One region of the Micromonospora sp. CPCC 206061 genome, then DNA from elsewhere that is predicted to be linked to it. Evidence: predicted binding sites of a transcription regulator. Region 1 holds the regulator's gene; each other region holds the start of a gene.
What was found. Region 1 encodes HrcA, which represses chaperone genes, less so after heat shock. Its sites were predicted from a motif close to GGTTNGCACNCTCNNNNNGAGNGTGCNAACC; they were not measured.
Positions count from the first base shown of each region.

Region 2: a site for HrcA is predicted at 1,224-1,254, ahead of groL (chaperonin GroEL). Genes of this name have one in related genera too.
Region 3: a site for HrcA is predicted at 1,056-1,086, ahead of groL (chaperonin GroEL). Genes of this name have one in related genera too.
Region 4: a site for HrcA is predicted at 997-1,027, ahead of groES (co-chaperone GroES). Genes of this name have one in related genera too.

Region 1 is NZ_JBAKHX010000048.1:30,604-32,803, forward strand. Features, by position in the region: gene dnaJ (molecular chaperone DnaJ) at 1-152, opposite strand, end outside; gene hrcA (heat-inducible transcriptional repressor HrcA) at 209-1,231, opposite strand; gene V6V89_RS26975 (DUF4870 domain-containing protein) at 1,492-1,998, shown strand; gene hemW (radical SAM family heme chaperone HemW) at 2,030-2,200, opposite strand, start outside.
Region 2 is NZ_JBAKHX010000017.1:40,239-42,438, forward strand. Features, by position in the region: gene V6V89_RS14820 (serine hydrolase) at 1-605, opposite strand, end outside; gene V6V89_RS14825 (cold-shock protein) at 834-1,037, shown strand; gene groL (chaperonin GroEL) at 1,429-2,200, shown strand, end outside.
Region 3 is NZ_JBAKHX010000046.1:11,223-13,422, reverse strand. Features, by position in the region: gene groL (chaperonin GroEL) at 1-957, opposite strand, end outside; gene V6V89_RS26270 (hypothetical protein) at 1,184-1,351, opposite strand; gene V6V89_RS26265 (hypothetical protein) at 1,500-2,200, opposite strand, start outside.
Region 4 is NZ_JBAKHX010000002.1:103,729-105,928, reverse strand. Features, by position in the region: gene groL (chaperonin GroEL) at 1-503, opposite strand, end outside; gene groES (co-chaperone GroES) at 572-886, opposite strand; gene V6V89_RS02815 (DUF1918 domain-containing protein) at 1,155-1,346, shown strand; gene V6V89_RS02810 (class I SAM-dependent methyltransferase) at 1,347-2,200, shown strand, end outside.

The DNA.
Region 1 (2,200 bases):
GCGGCGTTGATGTCCTTGAACTTCTCGTGCGCTTCCGGGTCCGGGTTGACATCCGGGTGGTACTGGCGGGCCAGCTTCCGGTAGGCGCGCTTGATCTCGTCGTCGGAGGCGTCCCGGTTTACACCGAGAATCCCGTAGTAGTCCTTGGCCACTGCGTTCCGTGTCCTCATGTCGTTCGCGCTATCCCCGGGCCGTCCGTAAATACTGCCTAGTTGTTGCCCAGCAGCTCGCCCACGTAGCGTGCCACGGCGCGCACGGTAGCGATGGTGCCGGGGTAGTCCATTCTGGTCGGCCCCAGCACACCCAGGCTGCCAACGATCGTGACGCCTGGGCCGTAGCCGGTGCTGACAACCGAGGTGGACCGCAGGTTGTCGATCTCGTTTTCGTCGCCGATGCGCACCCGCAGGGTGCTCGCGTCAACCTCACCGAGCAGCTTGAGCAGGATGACCTCCTCCTCCAACGCCTCCAGGATCGGACGCAACGAGCCCTGGAAGTCCAGAAGGCTACCCCGAGTCAGGTTAGCCCGTCCGGCCAACGCGATGCGCTCTTCGTGCCGTTCGACAAGTGTCTCTAGCAACACACTGGCCAATGTCGCCATCGTGCCGCGGATATCCGGGGCAACCTCGTCGACCAGAGCTTGCACCAGAGGCGGAGTGTCGGAAAGCCGCTTGCCCACGAGCTTTTCGTTGACCATGCGGCGCAGGTCGGACACGGCCTCGTCAGGCACCGGGCCAGGCAGTTCGACGAGCCGCTGCTCGACCCGGCCCGTGTCGACGATCATGACGAGCATCAGGCGGGTGGTCGAGATCGGCACCAGCTCGAGGTGGCGCACCGAGGAGCGGGCCAGGCTGGGGTACTGCACGACCGCGACCTGGCGGGTGAGCTGAGCGAGCAGGCGCACGGTGCGGTGCACGACGTCGTCGAGGTCGAGGGCGCCGGCGAGGAACCGCTCGATGGCCCGGCGCTCGGCCGGGCTCAGCGGCTTGATCCGGGACAGCCGGTCGACGAAGAGCCGGTAGCCGAGGTCGGTAGGCACCCGGCCGGCGCTGGTGTGGGGCTGCCGGATGTAGCCCTCCTCTTCGAGGACGGCCATGTCGTTGCGAACCGTCGCCGGAGACACGCCGAGGTTGTGCCGCTCGACCAGCGCCTTGCTGCCGACCGGCTCCTGGGTGGCCACGTAGTCTTCGACGATCGCCCGCAGGACGTCGAGTTTGCGCTCGTCGAGACTCATATCACCTCCTGCGGCCCAGGCACGGCGATCCGGCCGGGACCGGCCGGATATCGCTGGCACTCGACTGTAACGAGTGCCAGTCTACGTCGCACCCCCCAACCTCGCGATGATCACTTTGGGCATAATGTCCATGACTGGACGTGTGTGTTGTCTGGCGCAGGTTGATCGATGCCCCTACCGTGACCTGCATGACCGAAGCACCTCGCCCTCCTGGAGAGAGTGATCCCACCTCTCCACCGACACCCCCAGCGTCCTATTCGATGCCGGGCGAGGATCCCTCTCCCGGCCAAGTTCCGCCGCCCGCGGCGGAACCGCCACCACCCTTCAGTGGGGCTGGCTATCCGCCACCCCAGCAGCCCGGCTATCCACCACAGGGCCCGCCACCGGGCGCCTACTACAGCGGTCCGCCGCCTGCCGGCTACGCGAACAACGACGAAAAGACCTGGGCGCTCGTCGCCCACTTCGGTGGCGCCGCCGGCGCGCTGATCGGCGGCGGCACGCTTGGTTGGGTGGGGCCCCTCGTGGCGCTGCTCGCCAAGGGCAACCAGTCGCCCACGGTGCGGGCCCACGCGATCGCCGCGCTCAACTTCCAGCTGCTGTGGTCGATCATCACGGTCGTCTGCTGGATCCTGGCATGTGCCCTGATCGGCTTCATCCTCGCCCCGATCGCGACGATCATCGCGATCGTCTTCGGGATCATCGGCGGTGTGAAGGCCAACGACGGCCAGCTCTACCGGTACCCGATGAGCGCACCCTTCGTGAAGTGAGACGTGCGGCCCGGGTTTTCGGACCCGGGCCTCACGGCAGCAGGTCGCGCACTACCGCGTCGGCCAGCAGTCGGCCGCGGAGCGTCAGCACGACCCGGCCGTCGTGCTCTTCCAGAAGGCCCTCCGCCACTTTCTGGACAGCGGCTGCCCGCCCGCCGGCATCCAAGCTGGCGAGCGAGATCCCCGACGCCAGCCGCAACCG
Region 2 (2,200 bases), on a different contig from region 1:
CCGATCCGGACCACGTCGCGGGCGGACACCGTCGTGTTGCTCCACCAGTCGCCGTAGGGGCGGCTGTCGGTCAGCCCACAGATCTTGATGAGCCGGACGATCGAGGCGCGCCGCCCCAACTCCTGGAAGATGGTCTGCGCGGACACGTTGTCGCTGTCGCGGATCATGATGGTGAGCTGGCGCATCCGGGTCTGCTCTGGCCTGAGGCCCCGCTCGGTGGCGCGGCGCAGATAGTCCGCCGCGATCCAAGACTTGACCATCGACATGGTGTCGCTGGGCGCGGCCAGGTTGGACGAGCCGCTGATCTGCCCGGTACGCCTGTCGAGCAACGCCCAGGAGAGAAAGCCGGCACTGTCGATGTACACCGGTCCGGAATGGAGAGCGACCGTGCGCGGTGCCGGCGGTTTCGTGATCTCCGTCCGATGTGGTCTGCTGCTGGCCCGCTGTGGCTGGTGGTCGCCGATATCGACGGCCGTGACCAGCGCCGCCGCGCCCGCGACCGCGATGCCGAGGCACGCGAACGCCCGGTGAGTGGGGCGCAGCCCGTGAGCGCGGTGCCGTCCGGCGCGGTGCCGGCCGATGCGCGCGATCGATGGTGTGGACACGGATTGCTCAACGAGACAGGTGCCCTGGTGGGCGCAGGCAGGATGCCGGGTCACGACCACGGTGTCCGGTTTGGGGTAGTGCGCAGGAGGGTGTCCTCGTGTAGCGTGCGATTTCGGCCGCTGTGTTCGACGGACCACCCCGGACCACGGATCGGCGGCCCCGGTTAGGGAACGCCTCAACCGGGGGTTGTCGAAGACCCAGCACCATCGAAGTGAGGGAAGTGCACCGTGGCACAGGGCACCGTCAAGTGGTTCAACAGCGAAAAGGGCTACGGCTTCATCGCGGTCGACGGCGGGCAGGACGTCTTCGTCCACTTCTCGGCGATCGAGATGGACGGCTACAAGGCACTGGACGACGGTCAGCGCGTGGAGTTCGAGATCGCGCAGGGCCAGAAGGGTCCGCAGGCGGAGAAAGTTCGCCTTATCGCCTAAGTCCACCGGTCGAAAACGCGTTGAGGCGGGGCACCGACATTCGGCCCCGCCTCGCGGCTTTCTGAGTCTGGTGCCCTCGTTGCGCTCGGGTTGTTCGCGCGCTCGGAAGCCGCCCGCGCTCACCGGAGCTTGGCTTCCCGTTCACCGACTTCGCTTGCACTCGCCAGGGCAGAGTGCTAAACAGGTGATTGGCACTCGCGGTGTGTGAGTGCCAAAGGTCGGGACGGTGGGGCCCACGGTCGCGGAGACGCGACACGGGGCCGGTCGTCGCGGGCTATCCGGCCCGGCCTACGAAGCGTCACCGCCGCCAGGCGGTGACCTTTCGAAGGTGCGCGCTTCGAGCCAACAGGCTTGGGGCGCACTGGATGTCCAGCCTGGAGGACAACGCCGTATGGCCAAGATGATCGCGTTCGACGAGGAAGCGCGCCGCGGCCTCGAGCGGGGCATGAACACCCTCGCCGACGCTGTAAAGGTGACGCTGGGCCCGAAGGGCCGCAACGTCGTGCTCGAGAAGAAGTGGGGCGCGCCGACCATCACCAACGATGGTGTGAGCATCGCCAAGGAGATCGAGCTCGAAGACCCGTGGGAGAAGATCGGCGCCGAGCTGGTCAAGGAGGTCGCGAAGAAGACCGACGACGTGGCCGGTGACGGCACGACGACGGCGACCGTCCTGGCCCAGGCGCTGGTCCGCGAAGGTCTGCGCAACGTGGCGGCCGGCGCCAACCCGATGGCCCTGAAGCGGGGCATCGAGGCGGCCGTCGCCAACGTCGCGGAGGAGCTGGCGAAGATCGCCAAGGACGTCGAGACCAAGGAGCAGATCGCCTCGACGGCGTCGATCTCCGCTGGTGACGCGACCGTTGGTGAGATCATCGCCGAGGCGATGGACAAGGTCGGCAAGGAAGGCGTCATCACCGTCGAGGAGAGCAACACCTTCGGCCTGGAGCTTGAGCTCACCGAGGGTATGCGCTTCGACAAGGGGTACATCTCGCCGTACTTCTGGACCGACGCGGAGCGGATGGAGGCGGTCCTCGACGACCCCTACATCCTGATCGTGAACAGCAAGATTGCCTCGGTGAAGGACCTGCTGCCGATCCTCGAGAAGGTCATGCAGTCGGGTAAGCCGCTGGCGATCATCGCCGAGGACGTCGAGGGCGAGGCCCTGG
Region 3 (2,200 bases), on a different contig from region 1:
GCCGGCCCGGCCCAGCACGTCGAGTCCGGCCTTGTCCAGGGTGAGGCCCATGGCCTCGGTGACGACCTGGGCGCCCGTGAGGGTCGCGAGGTCGGCCAGCATCGCCGTACGTCGATCTCCGAAGCCAGGTGCCTTGACAGCCAGCGACGAGAACGTGCCACGGACCTTGTTGACGACCAGGGCCGCGAGGGCGTCACCTTCGACGTCCTCGGCGATGATCACCAGCGGCTTGCCCGCCTGCATGACCTTCTCCAGGATGGGCAGCAGGTCGTTCAGGTTCGAGATCCTGTTCTCGACGATCAGCAGGTACGGGTCGTCGAGAACGGCCTCCATCCGCTCCGTGTCGGTGACGAAGTACGGCGAGATGTAGCCCTTGTCGAAGCGCATGCCCTCGGTCAGTTCGAGTTCGAGGCCGAAGGTGTTGCTCTCCTCGACGGTGATGACGCCTTCCTCACCGACCTTGTCCATCGCCTCGGCGACGACCTCGCCGACCATCGGATCGGCGGCGGAGATCGACGCGGTGGCTGCGATCTGCTCCCTCGTCTCCACGTCCCGGGCCTGGCTTCTCAGCGCCTCGACCACGGCGGCCACGGCGGCTTCGATGCCGCGCTTGAGCGCGATCGGGTTGGCGCCGGCGCCGACGTTGCGCAGCCCCTGCCGCACGAGCGCCTGCGCCAGGACGGTGGCGGTGGTGGTGCCGTCGCCGGCAACGTCGTCGGTCTTCTTGGCGACTTCCTTGACCAGTTCGGCGCCGAGCTTCTCGTACGGGTCGTCGAGTTCGATATCCTTGGCGATGCTGACACCGTCGTTGGTGATCGTGGGCGCACCCCACTTGGCATCCAGCACGACGTTGCGGCCCTTCGGGCCCAGCGTCACCTTCACCGTGTCGGCCACGATGCTCATGCCGCGTTCCAGGCCACGGCGGGCCTCGTCGCCAAATACGATCAACTTGGCCATCTGCGTCGTCCTTTTTTCGTAGTGCCGAACGCGGCACTGATCGGACCGACCTGCGATGACCGCGACAAACGGTCCCCCTCCGGGGGCTCATCCCATTCGGTTGGCACTCACACAGGGCGAGTGCTAGCCACAGTCCAACATCTGTCCACCCAAAACACAAGTGCACGCAGCCGAAGGCGCGGCGGGCCGGATGGCCCGCCGCGCCTGGTACGCGTAGCGGCTTGGCTCAGGTGTATTCGCCGGTGCTGATGCTGATCCAGGAGGACCACGATGTGCAGTCCCAGTTCGGCGCGCTCGCGCCGTCGCGGGCGCACGAGGCGGACGTGGCTGGAAGGCCGCCGACGACAAGCGTGGCGGCGGCGAGTACGGTTCCCAAACGGGTTGCGAGTCTCACGACGTCTCCTCAACAGAGCGGGCCCGGCCGATGAATTCTCGTCCCGGCGCCGCACGACGAACGCTCGCGGAAGCGACTCTTGAGGCAATCTTGAACCTGAAAGACGACGCGGCCGTCCACAATGGCCGGCCGCGTCGTCAGGCCGGAGTCAGGAAGCGGGGACCGTGGTCGGGGTGCCGACGACCGCCGGGGCGATCACCAGCTTGTCGATGTCCGGGGCCCATCCGGACGGGTTGCCGAAGACCAGCGAACCGTCCGAAGTGGTCAGCGTCACCGGGATGGTGCGCTCCAGGAAGCTGTTCCACGCGTACGTGTACCGGAAGTAGGCGTATCCGCTACCGCCACCCGTCTCCGTCACGTCGAGCCGGCGGTCGACGACCTGTGGGTTGTAGTCGTGCCGGCCGCTGAGCTCCGCGTTGGCGTACGTGACGGCGATGTCGTAGTCGCCCGGCTTGTCGTAGCCGGCCGCGCGCGGCACCTCGAAGGTGTTCGCGGCACCGTTGCCGACGGATCCGAGCCCCTTGAGACCGGACGCGTTGCTGCCGGAGCCATCGGCGTACGTGGTGACCGCCGCCGCGCCGTGCCGGATGGTGTCTTCCGCCTGGATGGTGACCGCGGCGCTGTCGGCGTCCGGGGTGCGGGTCGTCGTGAGCTGCTGAAGCAGGATGCCGTTCTTCGAGCGCACCTCGACCTCGTTGATGCCCTGGCTCAGGTGGGCGCGCACGGTGGAGCGCCAGGCACCCGCCCGCCGCGGCTTGAACGTGGCGACCTCCCGGCCGTTGACCGACACCGTGGCGTCGGTGGCGGCGACGCTGCGGTAGTCCAGCGCCAGGTCGTGGTAGCCGGACT
Region 4 (2,200 bases), on a different contig from region 1:
CCGACCTTCTCCATCGCCTCGGCGATCAGGTCGCCGATGGTGGCGTCCTGAGCCGAGATGGTGGCGACGTGGGCGATGGACCGCTTGTCGGCGACCTCGACCGCCTTCTCCAGCAGCGCCGTCGAGACCGCCTGGGCGGCCGCGTCGATGCCCCGCTTGAGACCCGCCGGGTTGGCGCCGGCGGTCACGTTGCGCAGGCCCTCGCGGACCATCGCCTGGGCGAGCACGGTCGCGGTGGTGGTCCCGTCACCGGCGACGTCGTTGGTCTTCGTCGCCACCTCCTTGACGAGCTGCGCGCCAAGGTTCTCGTACGGGTTGGAGAGCTCGATCTCCTTGGCGATCGTCACGCCGTCGTTGGTGATCGTGGGGGCGCCGAACTTCTTGTCGAGTACGACGTTGCGCCCGCGCGGGCCGAGAGTGACCTTGACCGCGTCCGCGAGCTGGTTGACGCCGTGCTCCAGCAGGTGCCGGGCGTCATCCGAGAAACTCAGGATCTTAGCCATGCATATCCCTTCGAGCGGCAACGCCCCGGACCACGTGCGCGGCCCGGGGCGATGTCAGCTTCAGTCAGTCACTTCTCGATGACCGCGAGGACGTCGCGGGCGGAGAGCACCAGGTACTCCTCGCCGGCGTACTTGACCTCGGTGCCGCCGTACTTCGAGTAGATGACCGTGTCGCCGACGCTGACGTCAACCGGGATGCGGTTGCCCTTGTCGTCGATACGGCCCGGGCCGACAGCGAGGACGGTGCCCTCCTGCGGCTTTTCCTTGGCGGTGTCGGGGATCACGATGCCCGACGCCGTGGTGGTCTCAGCCTCGTTCGCCTGGACCAGAATGCGGTCCTCGAGCGGCTTGATCGCAACCTTGGTCGCGGTAGTCACGGGCATACCCTCCTGGGGTACTGGTTGGTTGCCGGCCATATTCACTTCAGCCAGCGTCAATCTGCTGCCTCATGCCACCGGGCGATGCCGTCGTCGCGGGTGCCGGCGTGCCCGAAAGCTAGCACCCTCGACACGAGAGTGCTAACCGCAGGTTATGCCGATTGCTAGCACTCCGTCAAGGAGAGTGCCAACGCGACACGATCCGATGGCGGACGGCGGTGATTTACGGCATTGTCAGGGGAAAGCACCTGCCCGCGACCGCGGAGGCGATGACATGCAGGCCACAGTCGGAGACCGCTTGCACGTGCACAGCAACACGGTTGGCGCCCGCGACCGGATCGCCGAGATCGTCGAGGTGCGCGGCGCCGAGGGGCACCCGCCCTACCTCGTCCGGTTCCCGGACGGCCACGAGAGTCTGGTGTACCCCGGTCCCGACTGCGTGATCGAGCGCAGCCAGACTCAATAGGTGATCGACGCGCTCCGTACCCCCGAAGGGGAAAGGGCGCTCGCGACGGCGGCGGAGCTGGCCGGCGGCGACCCACTGGCAGCGGCGGCCACGCTCCGCGCTCGCGGCGTGCCCGCCGACCTGGCGTCCGCCGCGCTCACCCAGGCCGAGCTGCGCCGCCGCGCCGCGGGCAAGTTCGGCTCCGACGCCGCCCGCATGTTCTTCACCCGCGCGGGCCTGGAGCAGGCGACGCGCGCCGCGGTCTCCGAACGCCGCGCGGCGCGGTTGCGCGCCGCCGGAGTGCGCACCCTCGCCGATCTCGGTTGCGGCATCGGCGCGGACGCGATCGCCGCCGTTCGTGCCGGCATCAAGGTGTACGCCGTGGAGGCCGACCCCGGCACCGCGAGTGTGGCAGCCGCCAACGCCGCCGCCCTCGGGCTGGCGGACCTGACCGTGACCTGTGCCGACGCGACGTCCGTCGACCTGACCGGTTTCGACGCGGTGTTCTGCGACCCGGCCCGGCGCCGGGGTGGCCGCCGGGTGTTCGACCCGGCGGCCTACTCACCGTCGTGGGACTTCGTGGCCGCCCTGCCCGAGCGCGTGCCGCACACGGTGCTCAAGCTGGCCCCCGGCATCGACCACGCGCTGGTGCCGCCGGGCGCCGAGGCGGAGTGGGTCAGCGTGCGGGGCGAGGTGGTCGAGGCGGCCTTCTGGTGCGGCCCGCTCGCCGAGGTGCCCCGGCGGGCGACCCTGCTGCCGTCCGGTGCCACGCTCTCCGGCACCGGGGTCGAGCGGGCTCCGGTCGGACCGGTGCGCCGCTATCTGTACGACCCGGACGGGGCGGTGGTGCGCGCCCACCTGGTGGCCGAATTCGC